One region of the Streptosporangium sp. NPDC006007 genome, then DNA from elsewhere that is predicted to be linked to it. Evidence: predicted binding sites of a transcription regulator. Region 1 holds the regulator's gene; each other region holds the start of a gene.
The links. Region 1 encodes HrcA, which represses chaperone genes, less so after heat shock. Its sites were predicted from a motif close to TTGGCACTCTCNNNNNGAGAGTGCCAA; they were not measured.
Positions count from the first base shown of each region.

Region 2: a site for HrcA is predicted at 1,719-1,745, ahead of groES (co-chaperone GroES). Genes of this name have one in related genera too.
Region 3: a site for HrcA is predicted at 3,506-3,532, ahead of ABZ194_RS27300 (FmdB family zinc ribbon protein). Genes of this name have one in related genera too.

Region 1 covers NZ_JBEXUG010000005.1:184,351-189,212, forward strand. Annotated here, with positions in the region: gene ABZ194_RS06505 (SigE family RNA polymerase sigma factor) at 1-29, shown strand, start outside; gene ABZ194_RS06510 (hypothetical protein) at 26-676, shown strand; gene ABZ194_RS06515 (16S rRNA (uracil(1498)-N(3))-methyltransferase) at 681-1,412, opposite strand; gene dnaJ (molecular chaperone DnaJ) at 1,470-2,618, opposite strand; gene hrcA (heat-inducible transcriptional repressor HrcA) at 2,631-3,644, opposite strand; gene ABZ194_RS06530 (hypothetical protein) at 3,829-4,575, shown strand; gene ABZ194_RS06535 (DUF3097 domain-containing protein) at 4,628-4,862, shown strand, end outside.
Region 2 covers NZ_JBEXUG010000008.1:91,679-96,540, forward strand. Annotated here, with positions in the region: gene groL (chaperonin GroEL) at 1-1,227, opposite strand, end outside; gene groES (co-chaperone GroES) at 1,318-1,629, opposite strand; gene ABZ194_RS09250 (Uma2 family endonuclease) at 1,897-2,577, shown strand; gene ABZ194_RS09255 (class I SAM-dependent methyltransferase) at 2,597-3,763, shown strand; gene ABZ194_RS09260 (hypothetical protein) at 3,954-4,862, shown strand, end outside.
Region 3 covers NZ_JBEXUG010000053.1:13,932-18,793, reverse strand. Annotated here, with positions in the region: gene glp (gephyrin-like molybdotransferase Glp) at 1-223, opposite strand, end outside; gene galU (UTP--glucose-1-phosphate uridylyltransferase GalU) at 265-1,164, opposite strand; gene ABZ194_RS27310 (5-formyltetrahydrofolate cyclo-ligase) at 1,188-1,769, shown strand; gene ABZ194_RS27305 (potassium/proton antiporter) at 1,826-3,331, shown strand; gene ABZ194_RS27300 (FmdB family zinc ribbon protein) at 3,561-3,887, shown strand; gene ABZ194_RS27295 (MDR family MFS transporter) at 3,914-4,862, opposite strand, start outside.

The DNA.
Region 1 (4,862 bases):
TACGAACCTCACTGGAGCAACTGTCATGACCGACTCTCCCGATGATGAGTACGGCGAGCTGCTCCGCCGTGCCCTGAACGCGGAGGCGAACTCGGTCGTTCCCTCCCCCGACGGGCTGGAGATCATCCGCACTCGGATAGAGAGGCGGGGGCTCCGCGGGCTGATGTGGTGGCGCGCCGGGGCCTCGGTCGCCGGGGCCGTCCTCGTCGCGGCCACCGTCGTCATGGTGGTCCCGCAACTGCGTGAGCAGGTGACCGAGCAGGTCACGAGCGGCGAGGTCAACTTCACCGAGTCGACCTCGCCGGAGATGTCGGCCACCTCGCGCCCACCCGTGGAAAGAGATCAGCGGCCTCTGCCCGTCATCAGGCCGGGCGTCACGTCGCCGTCGATCGGCCCGTCCAAGACCTCGGCCCCGAGCCCAACGGCGACCCCGAGGCCCTCCAGGACCCCGAAGCCCACGCCGTCGCCCACCTGCCCCACCACGCCGGCCACCACGGTCGAGCCGGAGGGACTGCCCAAGGAGTGCAAGGAGACGGAGACGCCGACTCCGACGCCCGCGGAGCCCGGTGGTCCCTCCGACCCCCCGTGCGCGGTCGGCGAGTGCCCGCCGCCGGTGGACAACCGGCAGCCCCTGCTGCCGACGGCGGCGGCGACCCCGACCCCCAGCGGGCGCTAGCCCGTCACCAGCGACCGGTGCGCGCCTGAAGCACCGCCGCCGCGGCGACCCCCGCCGTCGAGGTGCGCAGCACCGTCGGCCCGAGCAGCGCCGGTACGGCTCCCGCCTCGCGGAACGCGGTGATCTCCTCCTCGGCGACACCTCCCTCCGGCCCGACCACCACCACGATGTCGCCGCCGGTCGGCAGATCCAGGGTGGACAGGGGGGAGGCGGCCTCCTCGTGCAGCACCAGGCCGAGCGCGGCCGACGCCAGCAGGGCGGCGACACCGGAGGTGGCGGCGGGCTCGGTCACCTCGGGCAGGTGGAAACGGCGGGACTGCTTGCCCGCCTCCCGCGCCGTGGATCGCCAGCGGGCCAGTGACCTGGCCGCCCGGTCGCCCTTCCACCGGGTGACGGACCGGCCCGCGGCCCAGGGCACGATCACGTCGACGCCGGTCTCGGTCATCATCTCCACGGCCAGCTCGCCCCGGTCGCCCTTGGGCAGCCCCTGCACCACGACCAGTCGCGGGCTCGGCGGGGGCACGTCGTAGCGGCGCAGCACCTCGACACGGAGCGAGTCCCTGCCCACGTCGCGGACCACGCACTCGGCGACGGCGCCCGCGCCGTCGGTGAGGTCGAGCCGCTCCCCCGCGCGCAGCCGCCGTACCGCCGCCGCGTGGTGTCCCTCGGGGCCGCCGAGGGTGAACTCCGGTCGCGCCAGGTCGGCGGCCTCGGCCAGGAAGACCGGGACGGTCATCGGCCGGCGGCCCGCCGGGCGGCCCCAATGACCCGGACGACCCGCTGAGCGGCCCGCTCAGCGGCCATTGAAGGCGTCCCTGAGCCGGGAGAAGAGGCTCTGCTGCCCCGGGGCGAACTTGCCGGGCGGGCGCTCCTCGCCGCGGAGCTTGGCGAGCTCGCGCAGGAGCTCCTCCTGGGCGGGGTCCAGACGGTTGGGCGTCTCCACACTGACGTGTATCAACAGGTCTCCCCGGCCGGTCCCGTTGAGACGCTGGACGCCCCGGCCGTACAGCGGGATGGTCTGCCCGGACTGGGTGCCCGGCCGGACGTCCAGCTCCTCGGCGCCGTCGAGCGTCTCCATGGTCAGGATCGTGCCGAGGGCCGCCGCGCTCATCGGGATCTGCACGGTGCAGTGCAGGTCGTCGCCGCGGCGCTCGAAGGTGTCGTGCGGACGCTCGACGATCTCCAGGAACAGGTCGCCGGGCGGCCCTCCGCCGGGGCCGATCTCGCCTTCGCCGGCGAGCTGGATGTGGGTGCCGTCCTCCACCCCGGCGGGGATGCGGACCTTGATGGTCCGCCGGGTGCGGACCCGGCCGTCGCCGGAGCACTCCTGGCAGGGGTGACGGATGATCGAACCGAACCCGCCGCACTGGGGACAGGGGCGGGACGTCATGACCTGGCCGAGGAAGGACCGCGTGACCTGGGAGACCTCACCTCGTCCGTGGCAGACGTCACAGGTGTCGGGGTGGGTGCCGGAGGCCGCGCCGGAGCCGGTGCAGACCTCGCAGAGCACGGCGGTGTCGACGACCAGCTCACGGGTGGTGCCGAAGGCCGACTCCCGCAGGTCGAGCTCCACCCGGATGGTGGCGTTGCGGCCGCGGCGGGCGCGCGAACGTGGGCCTCGGCCCCCTCCTCCACCGCCGCCGGCCGCGCCGAAGAAGGCGTCCATGATGTCGCTGAACGGGAAACCCGCGCCGAACCCCCCGGCGCCCGCACCGCCACCGGCGGCGAACGGATCGGCTCCCATGTCGTACATCTGGCGCTTGCCGGGGTCGGACAGCACCTCGTACGCCTGCGTGATGTCCTTGAACCGCTCCTGAGTCTCAGGGTCGGGGTTCACATCGGGATGCAGTTCCCTGGCCAGGCGGCGGTAAGCCTTCTTGATCTCTTCCGCACTGGCATCGCGGCGCACCCCGAGGGTGCCGTAGTAGTCACTCTTAGCCACTTAGTTGACCTCTTAGGATGCAGCCAGGATCTGGCTGACGTAGCGTGCCACCGCGCGCACCGCGCCCATCGTGACCGGGTAGTCCATTCGCGTCGGCCCCAGCACACCGAGCCGGGCCAGTTGCTTGTCCCCCGAACCGTATCCGGCGACGACGATGGATGTGCCCTGAAGCCCGGTGTAGGGGTTCTCCGAGCCGATCCGCACCGTCAGCGCCGAAAGATCCGAGGTCTCGCCGAGCAGGCGCATGAGCACCACCTGCTCCTCCAGGGCCTCCAGCACATCGCGCAGGCCGACGGTGAAGTCGGCTCCCGCGAGGTTGGCGGCCCCGGCAAAAACGATCTTCTCATCGTGCCGGTCCACAAGAGACTCCAGCAGCACCGACAGGATCGTGGCCGCGAGCGGCCGGTCCTCCGCCGGAAGCCGCTCGGGCAGGTCCGCGACCATGTCGGGAACCCCCGCCAGACCGCAGCCGTCCAGACAGGCGTTGAGGGTCGCGCGCAGGTGGGCCACGCGGTTCTCGTCGACGACGTCGGGAAGCTCGACCACGCGCTGCTCGACCCGCCCGGTGTTGGTGATGAGCACGAACATCAGCCGGCGCTCGCTCAGCGGGACCAGCTCGACGTGCCGCACCTTGGAGTTGGTCATCGTGGGGTATTGGACCACGGCGACCTGGCGGGTCAGCTGGGCCAGCAGCCGGACCGTGCGCATCACGACGTCGTCGATGTCGACCGCGCCCGCGAGGAAGGTCTCGATGGCCCTTCTCTCCGGGGCGGACAATGGCTTGACCTGCGAGAGCCGGTCGACGAAGAGCCGATAGCCCTTGTCGGTCGGCACCCGGCCCGCACTGGTGTGGGGCTGGGCGATGTAGCCCTGCTCCTCCAGCACCGCCATGTCGTTGCGGATGGTCGCCGGCGACACACCCAGGCTGTGACGGTCCGCGAGGGCCTTGGAACCCACCGGCTCGTTGGTGGACACGTAGTCCTCGACGATGGCCCGAAGGACCGCCAGTTTACGGTCGTCGACCAACGTGCTCACCTCCCTACCTGCGTTCGGACGGGAAAACGTCAGGTCTGGCACTCTGTGTTCCCGAGTGCCAAGTGTACGGCTCCCGTCCTCGGGGTGCGATAACACGGCAGCACGATGATGGGGCCAAGTCGTTATCAAGTCACCTGCTATCGCTATCCAACCGGTAAGCCCCACAATTTGATATATGTCCCATGATTTCGGATCCCCCTCGGGCGACGCCGGTTCGGGCCCGCCCGGATACGGCGCCCCCCAGCAGCCCTACGGCCAGCCGCACCAGCAGCAGTACCAGGGCGGCCCCCCCTACGGTTATCCACCCCCCGGATACGGCGCCCCCCAGGGGCCTCCGCCGAAGCCGAAGGTCAAGCCCGGCATCGGCTGGATCGTCGGCGCCTGGCTCGTCTTCGTGCTCAGCGTGATCGTCGGTGTGGCCGGCTTCGCCGGCGGCGTCTTCAGCGCGGTCACCGACGCCGCGCCCACCAGCTCGTTCGGCCCCGGCGAGAACGTGACGGTCACGCTGAACCCGGCGGACAGACCCGCCATCTACGTCTCCGCCGACAAGGGCACCAAGTTCGAGTGCCAGATCCAAGGTGCCCCCGGAACGGTCCGGCTTCAGCAGCCGGGCACGCAGCAGACCGTCACCAACGACGGCGTGCTGTGGGAGCTGGCGCTGCGGGTGGGGGTGGACAAGGCCGGCGACTACCAGCTCACCTGCACCGCCTCCGAGGGGTCGGCCGCCACGTTCGGCGTGGGCAAGGAGATCGCCGCCGACTCGGTGGTGGGCGGCGCGATCGCGCTGATCGCGGTGCCGGGCACGGGTTTCCTGCTGGCCGTTCTCGTGACGATCATCGTGCTGGTCAAGCGGAGCGGCGCGCGCAAGCGCCAGGCGGCCGCGGCCGGCCCGTGGGGGCAGCAGGGACCGTACGGCAGGTGATGATTTGCTACCGTCCACTTGATCCCCGACAGGAGAGGGTGGGCGGTCGGTGATGTACGAGCGTGACGTTCTGGCGGGAAGCAGCCGGCGTCCCCTGAAGGGAAGTGTCCCGGAGGTTCCCGCGGATCCGGACCTGGTCGTGGAGGACGCGGAAGGGGGCTTCTGCGGCGCCGTGGTGGCCTGCGACAAGGAGGCCGTCACACTTGAGGACCGATTCGGGCGACGGCGGGTGTTCCCCCTGGAGAGCGCCGCCTTCCTGCTGGAGGGCAAGGTCGTGACACTGGTAC
Region 2 (4,862 bases), on a different contig from region 1:
GATGCCCTCCTCGATCGCGGCGCGGGTCGCCGAGATGGCGTCCTCAAGGCGGTGCTTCTTCTCCTTGAGCTCCACCTCGGTGGCCGCGCCGACCTTCAGCACGCAGACGCCGCCGGAGAGCTTCGCGAGGCGCTCCTGGAGCTTCTCACGGTCCCAGTCGGAGTCGGACTGCTCGATGGCGAGCTTGATCTCCTTGACCCGGTCGGCGATCGCCGCCGCGTCACCGGCCCCGTCCACGACGGTGGTGCTGTCCTTGGTGATCACGACGCGGCGGGCGGTGCCCAGCACGTCGAGGCCGACGTGCTCCAGCTTGAGGCCGACCTCCTCGCTGACGACCTGGCCGCCGGTGAGGATGGCGATGTCCTGCAGCATGGCCTTGCGGCGGTCACCGAAGCCCGGGGCCTTGACGGCGACGGAGGTGAAGGTGCCACGGATCTTGTTCGTGACCAGGACCGCGAGGGCCTCGCCCTCGACGTCCTCGGCGATGACGAGCAGCGCCTTCTTGCTCTGCGCGACCTTCTCCAGCAGCGGCAGGAAGTCCGCGACGGAGGCGATCTTGCTCTGGTGGATCAGGATGTAGGGGTCCTCAAGAACCGCCTCCATCCGCTCCTGGTCGGTCACCATGTAGGGCGACAGGTAGCCCTTGTCGAACTGGAGGCCCTCGGTGAACTCCAGCTCCAGGCCCATGGTGTTGGACTCTTCGACGGTGATGACACCGTCCTTGCCCACCTTGTCGAACGCCTCGGCGATCAGGTCGCCGATCTTGGCGTCCTGGGCGGAGATCGTCGCGACGTGCGCGATCTCCTTCTTGTCCTCGACCGGCCTGGCCGACGCGATCAGCCTGTCGCTGACGGCCTTGGCCGCGATGTCGATGCCGCGCTTGAGGGAGAGCGGCTGGGCGCCGGCGGCGACGTTGCGCAGACCCTCGCGGACCATCGCCTGGGCGAGGACGGTCGCGGTGGTCGTGCCGTCACCGGCGACGTCGTTGGTCTTGGTGGCGACTTCCTTGGCCAGCTGGGCGCCGAGGTTCTCGTACGGCTTCTCCAGCTCGACCTCACGGGCGATGGTGACACCGTCGTTGGTGATGGTCGGCGCACCGAACTTCTTGTCGATGACCACGTTGCGGCCACGCGGGCCGAGGGTCACCTTGACGGCGTTGGCGAGGGCGTTCACGCCACGCTCAAGAGCGCGGCGCGCATCTTCCTCGAACGACAGGATCTTCGCCATGTCAGTCCTCTCTAAAAGTACGTCGGCGCATCAAAGCCCCGGGCGCTCTCGCGACCCGGGGCTCGATACGTCATCTTTACGAAGCGTGAATTACTTCTCGATGATGGCGAGCACGTCGCGGGCGGAGAGTACGAGGTACTCCTCACCGCCGTACTTCACCTCGGTGCCGCCGTACTTGCTGTAGAGGACGACGTCGCCCTCCTTGACGTCGAGCGGGATGCGCTTGTCCCCGTCCTCGTCCCAGTTGCCGGGGCCCACCGCGAGGACCTTGCCCTCCTGCGGCTTCTCCTTGGCGGTGTCCGGGATGACCAGACCGGAAGCTGTGGTCTGCTCTGCCTCAAGCGGCTGGACCACAATGCGGTCGCCGAGCGGCTTAACGGGAACCTTGGTGGCGGTCGTCACGTCGGACCTCCCCTTCAGATTTGAATGATCTAGAAGAGGCGACCAGCGGTCTGCCGTCGCGGGTGTCAGACCTGCCTCGTCGCATGTATCTGGCACTCTCACCGGGAGAGTGCCAATACGGAACAGTATGCAAGGTGGGCTTGACAGTCAACACGAACCGCCCCCGATCAAGGTTCGGGAACGTCAAACCCTCCGCCGGGCGACAGCGCCCCCCGATTCGGGGAACATGTGAGGGAGACGAGCGAGCACCGAGGAGAATGTAACCCGATGACCACGTACGGTGACGGGAACGACGCTACGGTGGACGACGTGACCAGCACGATGGGCGTGGAGACGAGCACGCCGCGCGAGAGCGGCGACCCGCTCGCCAACTGGCCTTACCCCCCGCCCGACGGCTGGACCGCCGACGACCTGGACCGGCTCCCCCAGGACGGCCCGAACGGTGAGCCGGACTTCTTCAAGCACGTCGAACTCGTCGATGGAGCCCTCATCTTCATGTCCCCCCAGAAGCGTTTCCACGATGTCGTGATCCGAAGGCTCGCGAACGGTTTCGAAGCTCAGGTGCCCAAGCACCTCGCGGTGGCCACCCAGATGGACATCGTGCTCGGTCCACGACAGCGCCCCTGTCCCGACCTGCTTCTCATCGACGCCGCCTTGGACCACGACCACAACCGCACCTCGTACGCGCCCGGGGAGGTCCACCTGGTCGTGGAGGTGGTCTCACCCGAGTCCAGGCTCCGTGACCGCGAAGTCAAACCAGGGCGTTATGCCGGAGCCGGAATCGCGCATTTCTGGCGCATCGAGGAGGAGAACGGCAAGCCGGTCGTGTACGTCTACGAACTCGACCCCGCGACCCATGCCTACGTGTCCACCGGTATCCATCACGACAAACTCTCGATCCAGGTCCCGTTTCCCATCGAGATGGATCTGACCAGCCCGCTGAACTGAGGCGGTAGCGTCGGACGGTGTGGACCTTGACGCGTTCCGGCAGCTGCTGACACCCCGTGGCCAGGAGGCCCTGAAGGCGGCGGCCGAGGTCGTGGACGACGATCCGGTGACCGCGGTGACGCGGCTCAGGAGGAGCCACGACGCCGGCCTGACCTCGGCGGCGCTCACCCAGGCCACGCTCAGGGCGCGCGCGGCCGGCAAGTTCGGCGCCGACGCCGAGCTGATGTACTTCACCCGGGCCGGTCTGGAACAGGCCACCCGCCGCGAGGTGGCCGACCACCGGGCCCGGCGCATGGCACCGGACTCACTGGTCGCCGACGTCTGCTGCGGCGTCGGCGGGGACCTCCTCGCACTGGCCAGGGCCGGTTGCGCGGTGGAGGCGGTGGACGCCGACCCGCTCACCGCCGCGATCGCCCGCGCCAACGCCGACGCCCTGGGATTGGGCGACCGGGTCTCGGTCCGCACGGCCGACGCCGCCACGGTCGACCCGTCGGCCTTCGACGTCCTGTTCGCCGACCCGGCCCGCCGCACCGCGCGGGGCAGGACCTTCGACCCGATGGCCTACTCGCCTCCCTGGCCCGAGGTGCTGGAGATGGTGGCCAGGTCCCGGGCCGCCTGCCTGAAGGTCGCCCCGGGCATCCCCCACGGGTTCGTCCCCGGCGGCGCGGAGGCCGAGTGGGTCTCCTACCGGGGCGAGGTCAAGGAGGCGGTGATCTGGTGCGGCGGCCTGGCGGGCGGGGGCGGGCGCCGGGCCACGATGCTGCCGTCCGGCGCGACGATGACGCCCGACCCCGCGCTCGGCCGGGCGGAGCACGGCCCCGTGGGCCGCTACGTCTACGAGCCGGACGGCGCGGCGATCCGGGCCCACCTGGTCGCGGAGGTCGCCGCGCTGGTCGGCGGACGGCTGATCGACCCGCAGGTCGCCTACATCACGGGGGACGTCGCGGCGCGGACCCCGTGGGCGTCCGGGTACGAGGTCCACGAGGTGCTGCCGTTCTCGCTCAAGCGGCTGCGGGCGGCGCTGCGAGAGCGCGGAGTGGGCAACGCGACGATTAAGAAGCGCGCCTCGGCGGTCGATGTGGATCGCCTCAGAAAGGACCTGAGGCTCTCCGGCGACCAATCGGCCACGGTCATTCTCACCCGGATCAGGGAAAGGCCGTTTGCCCTCATCTGCACCCCTTTCTGAGCTGGCAAAACAGTAGATCAGGGCAATTCACCGGCAATCATCGCCTTTCACCTTCGACGCAGAAAAATCTTGATCAGAAAGCTAAGGTGACCGCGCGGGAGTTCTCCCCGCCCGCGGTTCGACCGCGCCCGTCAGCATGCCGTACCGACCCCACCGCGCGGCCGATCGCCGGCGAGTGAAGGAGCTTTCTGTGGATCACTCCGACCACACCCTGCTCCAGGCAGGCGGTCAGACCGCCATCTCCGACCGGATGCGCGAACTCCTCGCCCGCGCCGCCCAGGACCACGTCTACGAGCAGCGGACCCAGGGCGCGGTGCTGGATGAGATCCGCCGGCGCCTGGAGGGCATGGAGTGGCTGCTGCGGGAGGTCAGGGAGCGCGAGCTCGGCGGCCTGAGCGGCACTCTGGAGTCCGTCCACGGCCGCCTGGCCGACATCTCCGCCCGGCCTCCCGAGTGGGCCGAGGGCCTCGCCCAGCACGTCGAGGCGGTCCGCGACCACGTGGACGCCGTCGGCGAGCGGGTCGGCGCCCTCGGCCGGAGCGTCGAGTCGGTGCGCGAGCGGGTCGTGCCCGTCGGCGAGCTGCCGAGCCTGTGGGCCGACGTCGGCGCCGTGGGGGAGAACGTGGACGAGGCGCTCGTCCAGCTGCGGTCGATCGCCGGCGGCGCCCGGGGCGCCGATGACCGGCTGGACGAGCTCGCCCGGCTTCTCGGCCACGTCCAGACGAGCATGGAGGCCGCCGCCGTCCGGTTCACCCGCCTGGACAGGGCGCTGGGCGAGCTCGTCCAGCGCACCGGCCGCCTTGAGTCGGAGCTGCCCGGCCTGTCGGCGGGCGTCCGGGAGACCGTCGACGCCGCGACCGGCCGCCTGCTCACCGCCCTCGGCGAGCTCACCGTCCGCCACGAGAGCCGTTCCGAGGCGCTCGACGAGCGCCTCGACGACATCGAGGGCCGGGTCACCGGCAGGATCGACGCCGTCGACTCCCGCCTGTGCATGCTGGACGGCCACGCGGAGCGGGCCGCCGGGCGGCTGGAGAGCGTGGACGAGCGCGTCGAGGCCGTCGACCGGCGTCTCGGGCGGCTGTCGGCCACCCTCGACATC
Region 3 (4,862 bases), on a different contig from region 1:
CGATGTCGCCGGTCACCGGCAACGTCACCGGGACCCGCGCGACGTCCTCGGCCCGTACGGCGTAGCCGTCCATGGCGGAGTTGTCGAACGGCGGAAGCGGGATCGGGGAGACCACGTCCTCGGCGAGCGTGGTGCCCAGCGCCCCCTCAAGTTCGATCTCCAGCGGGGCCAGTGACCGCACGGTGAGCAGGATGTCGGCGAGGTGCTCGTCGACCGATCTCATCGGACTCGCCGGGCCGGTGGGACTCATCGGGCTTGTCGGGTTCATCTGGAGGCCAGGAACTCTCTCAACCAGGGGAGGAACTCCGGCGCCAGGTCGGAGCGTTCGGCGGCGAACTGGACCACCGTACGCAGGTAGTCGAGCTTGTTGCCGGTGTCGTAGCGGCGACCGCGGAACAGCACGCCGTGGACGGGGCCGCCCTCCTCGGAGCCGCGACCCGCCAGGGTGCGCAGGGCGTCGGTGAGCTGGATCTCGTTGCCACGGCCAGGCGGGGTGTTCTCCAGGACCTCGAACACCGCCGGGTCGATCACGTAGCGGCCGATGACGGCCCAGTTGGAGGGGGCCTCCGCCGCCGGGGGCTTCTCCACCAGGTCGGTCACCCGGACCACGTCGCTCTCGGCGGTGGGCTCGATGGCGGCGCAGCCGTACAGGGAGACCTGCTCCTTGGGCACCTCCATCAGCGCCACGACGCTGCCGCCGTGGGCGCGGCGGACCTCGATCATGCGTTTGAGCAGCTCGTCACGGTAGTCGATCAGGTCGTCGCCGAGCAGGCAGGCGAACGGGTTGTCGCCCACGTGCTGCTTGGCGCAGAGCACGGCGTGGCCGAGACCTCGCGGTTCGCCCTGCCGTACGTAGTGCAGGGTCGCGAGGTCCGCGGGCTCGCGCACCTGGGAGAGCCGCTCGTCGTCTCCCTTGGCCTCCAGCATGTCCTCCAGCTCGATCGCCCGGTCGAAATGGTCTTCGATCGAACGCTTGTTCTTGCCGGTGACCATGAGGACGTCGAGCAGCCCGGCGGAGACCGCCTCCTCGACGACATACTGGATCGCGGGCTTGTCGACGATGGGCAGCATCTCCTTGGGAGTCGCCTTCGTCGCCGGCAGGAAGCGGGTGCCCAGGCCCGCGGCAGGAACGACGGCTTTGGTCACGAGATCGAAGTCGGCCATACCAAAACCTTAGTGGAGGGGTTGTGGACAAGCTGAGGCTGCGGTCGGCTATCGAGGCCACACGTGCCTCGATCCCGGAGGCCGAGCGGCACGCGGCCTCCGTCAGGACGCGGGAGAACCTGCTGGAGCAGCCGTGGGTCCAGATGGCCGGCCTGGTCGCGTGCTACTGGTCGGCCGGGACGGAACCCGCGACCCACGGGCTGGTCTTCGCGCTGTGGAAGCACGGCGCGACCGTGATCCTGCCGGTGCTCCGCGACGACAATGATCTTGACTGGGCGGTGTACGACGGGCCCGACACCCTCGCCCCCGGCCGATTCGGGATCATGGAGCCGGTGGACGTCCGACGCGGCGTCGACGCCATCAGGACCGCCGCGCTGGTGATCGTGCCCGCGCTGGCGGTCGACCGGACCACCGGGGTACGGCTCGGCCGCGGCGGCGGCTCCTACGACCGGGCGCTGGCGAGGGTCGGTCCGAACGTACCGACGGTAGCGCTTTTGCACGAGGGCGAACTTCTGGAAGACGTTCCCGCCGACCCTCATGACCTGCCGGTTCGCTATGTGGCACAGTCCAACGGGATCACCGATCTGGTTACGGGGCGTGTCTGACTAGTGGGTCGAATACGACACAATGGTCCCGAAGCCGGAGAGGGGGCCAGATCCAGATGGGGTTGGATGTCTGGCTGCTTCTCGGTGCCGCGATCGTCATCGCGGCGATCATCGCGGTACGGATCGCTCACGGGAGCGGGCTGCCGAGCCTCCTGATCTTCCTGGGCTTCGGCCTGCTGGTCGGAGAGTCGGGGCTCGGGCTCCAGTTCGAGAACCCGGTGCTCGCCCAGCAGATGGGCATGAGCGCCCTGGCGATCATCCTGGCCGAGGGCGGCCTGACCACCAACTGGCACCATGTGAAACGCTCCATTCCCACCGCGCTGATACTCGGCACCGTCGGGGTCGGAGTGAGCATCGTGGCCGTCGCGGTCCCGGTGCACCTGCTGCTCGGCATGGACTGGCGGACCGCGCTGCTGCTCGGCGCGATCCTCGCGTCCACCGACGCGGCGGCCGTCTTCTCCGTACTGCGCCGCCTGCCCCTGCCCTCGCGGCTGGCCGGCGTGCTGGAGGCCGAGTCCGGTTTCAATGACGCGCCCACTGTCATCGCGGTGGTGCTGCTGAGCGCCGCCACCGCGCCCAGTCTGGGCGGCGCGCTGCTCCTGGTCGTCTTCGAACTGCTGATCGGCGCCGCGGTCGGCCTGGCGGTGGGCCCCCTGGGCGTGTACGCGCTGCGGCGCATCGCGCTGCCCGTCTCCGGCCTGTATCCGATCGCGGTGCTGGCGCTGGCGTTCGTCGCCTACGCCGGCGCGACGCTCGTGCACGGCAGCGGCTTCCTGGCCGTCTACCTGGCCTCCCTCGTCATGGGCAACTCCCGGATGCCGCACCGCGCCTCCTCCCGGGGGTTCGCCGAGGGCGTGGCCTGGCTGGCCCAGATCGGCCTGTTCGTCATGCTCGGCATGCTGGCCAGTCCCTCGGAGATGCCGTCGGCGATCGTGCCCGGCCTGGTGACCGGGCTGATCCTGGTCGCGGTGGCCCGCCCGCTGTCGATCGTGGTCTCGGCCTTCCTGGTACGGCTGACGGGGCTCGACCGGCTGGACTGGCGGCAACAGGCGTTCCTGTCCTGGGCGGGCCTGCGCGGCGCGGTGCCCATCGTGCTCGCCACCATCCCCTGGGCCGCCAACTCGGTGCACAACGGCGTCGCCAAGCTCGTGTTCAACGAGGTCTTCGTCATCGTCGTCGTCTACACCCTGATCCAGGGGCCGACACTGCCCTTCGTCGCGAAGCTGCTCGGGCTGACCACCCCCGACGAGGCCCGTGATCTGGAGGTGGAGTCGGCGCCGCTGGAGGAGCTCAACGCCGACCTGCTGCAGATCAGGGTGCCGCCGACCTCCAAGCTGCACGGCGTGGAGATCTTCGAGCTGAGACTGCCCACGGACGCCCAGGTCACCCTGATCGTCAGGGACGGCAAGACCTTCGTGCCCGCGGACTCGACGAGGATCAGGGTCGACGACCAGCTCCTGGTGGTGACCACCGCGACGTGCAGGGAAATGGTCGAGCGGCGGATGAAGGCGATCAGTCGCCGGGGCAAACTCGCCGGCTGGTTCGGTGAGCAGGGCGCCTGACCGGGGCCGGACCGACCGGCGGGGTCTGGGGGCGGCGCGGGGGTGCGGGCGCGCGCCGTACGGGAACATGCGGGAACATCGGGCAGCCGGGTGCGCGGCGGCCGTAGATTAGCCAGAATTCCGCATGGAATGGGATAGATCCGACTCGCGTTTATGCTTGTCGGCTGCCTATCATTAGCAGTCGCGTCAGTAGAGTGCCAATCGGCGCGAACAGAAAGAGGAGGAGCGCGTGCCCACCTACCAGTACGCCTGCAGTGCCTGTGGCAACGAGTTCGACATCGTCCAGAGGTTCTCCGACGATGCGCTCACCGAGTGCCCGGCCTGCGCCGGTGAACTACGCAAGGTGTTCTCCGCGGTGGGCATCGTCTTCAAGGGCTCGGGCTTCTACCGGACCGACAGCCGGTCCTCCTCGTCCAGCACCGTCGGCTCGGGCGCCCCCGCGGCGTCGGGTTCGACCACGGAGCCGAAGTCCACCGACTCGAAGTCCACCGAGTCCAAGCCCGCGGAGTCCAAGCCCGCGGCGGCCGCGAGCAGCCCGGCTCCGGCGGCCTCCTGACCCTGCCCGTCCAGGACACCACCGGGTCAGCCGTTACGGGGGCGGTCGGAGGTCGAGCCGAGCATCTCGTGCGGAAGCCTCTCCAGCAGCTCGCGGAGCCCGGGGTGCTCATCGGGGTTCCAGTCGTCGATCAGCCGCCCCAGCCCCTCGCGCGCCTCGGCGACCAGCCGACCGGCCACCCGCTCTCCCTCCGGGGTGAGTTCCAGGGACGCCCCGCCGTCCATCCGGCGGGCCAGCCCCCGCGCGACGAGCAGGTCCGCGTACGGCCTCCCCTGATCGACCGTCACCCCGGCCCGCCTGGCCAGTTCCGCGCCCGCCTGCCGGCCCCGGGTGCTCAGCCGCGCGATCAGCCACACGGAACCGGGCGGCAGGTCCAGGCGCGCCAGGCCGCCCAGGCGGCGGTAGTAGTCCCGGCGCATGTCCACGTCGGCCAGCCGCCACAGCCCGCGTTCGACCACGGCGAGCGAGGACCGCTCGGTGGGGACCGCGCCGTAGCACTCGCCCAGGTCCGTGGCCCTGGTGGTCTCCCGCAGGGGTGGTTCGGGCAGCAGCCAGGCCGCGGCGAAGGCGACCAGGGTCACCGGCGCGCTGTAGAGGAACACCTGCGCGATCGCGTCGGAGTACGCCGCGAGGAACGCCGTGGCGGTCTGGGGCGACAGCCTCCGGATGACCGTGGGGTCCGACTGGACCGCGTTCTCCAGGGCGGGCGGGAGCCGTACCGTCCGCGCCAGCCGCGCCAGGTCCTCGGTGAGCCGCGAGGTGAAGATCGAGCCGGCGATCGCGACGCCGAAGGAGCCCCCGATCGAGCGGAAGAAGGTGGCCCCCGAGGTGGCCACTCCCAGCTCCTCGAAGCCGACGGCGTTCTGCACCACGATCACCAGCACCTGCATCACCAGGCCGATGCCGACGCCCAGCACGAGCAGATAGACGCTCAGCTCGAAGGTGGAGATGTCCGGCCGGACGTGGGAGAGCAGG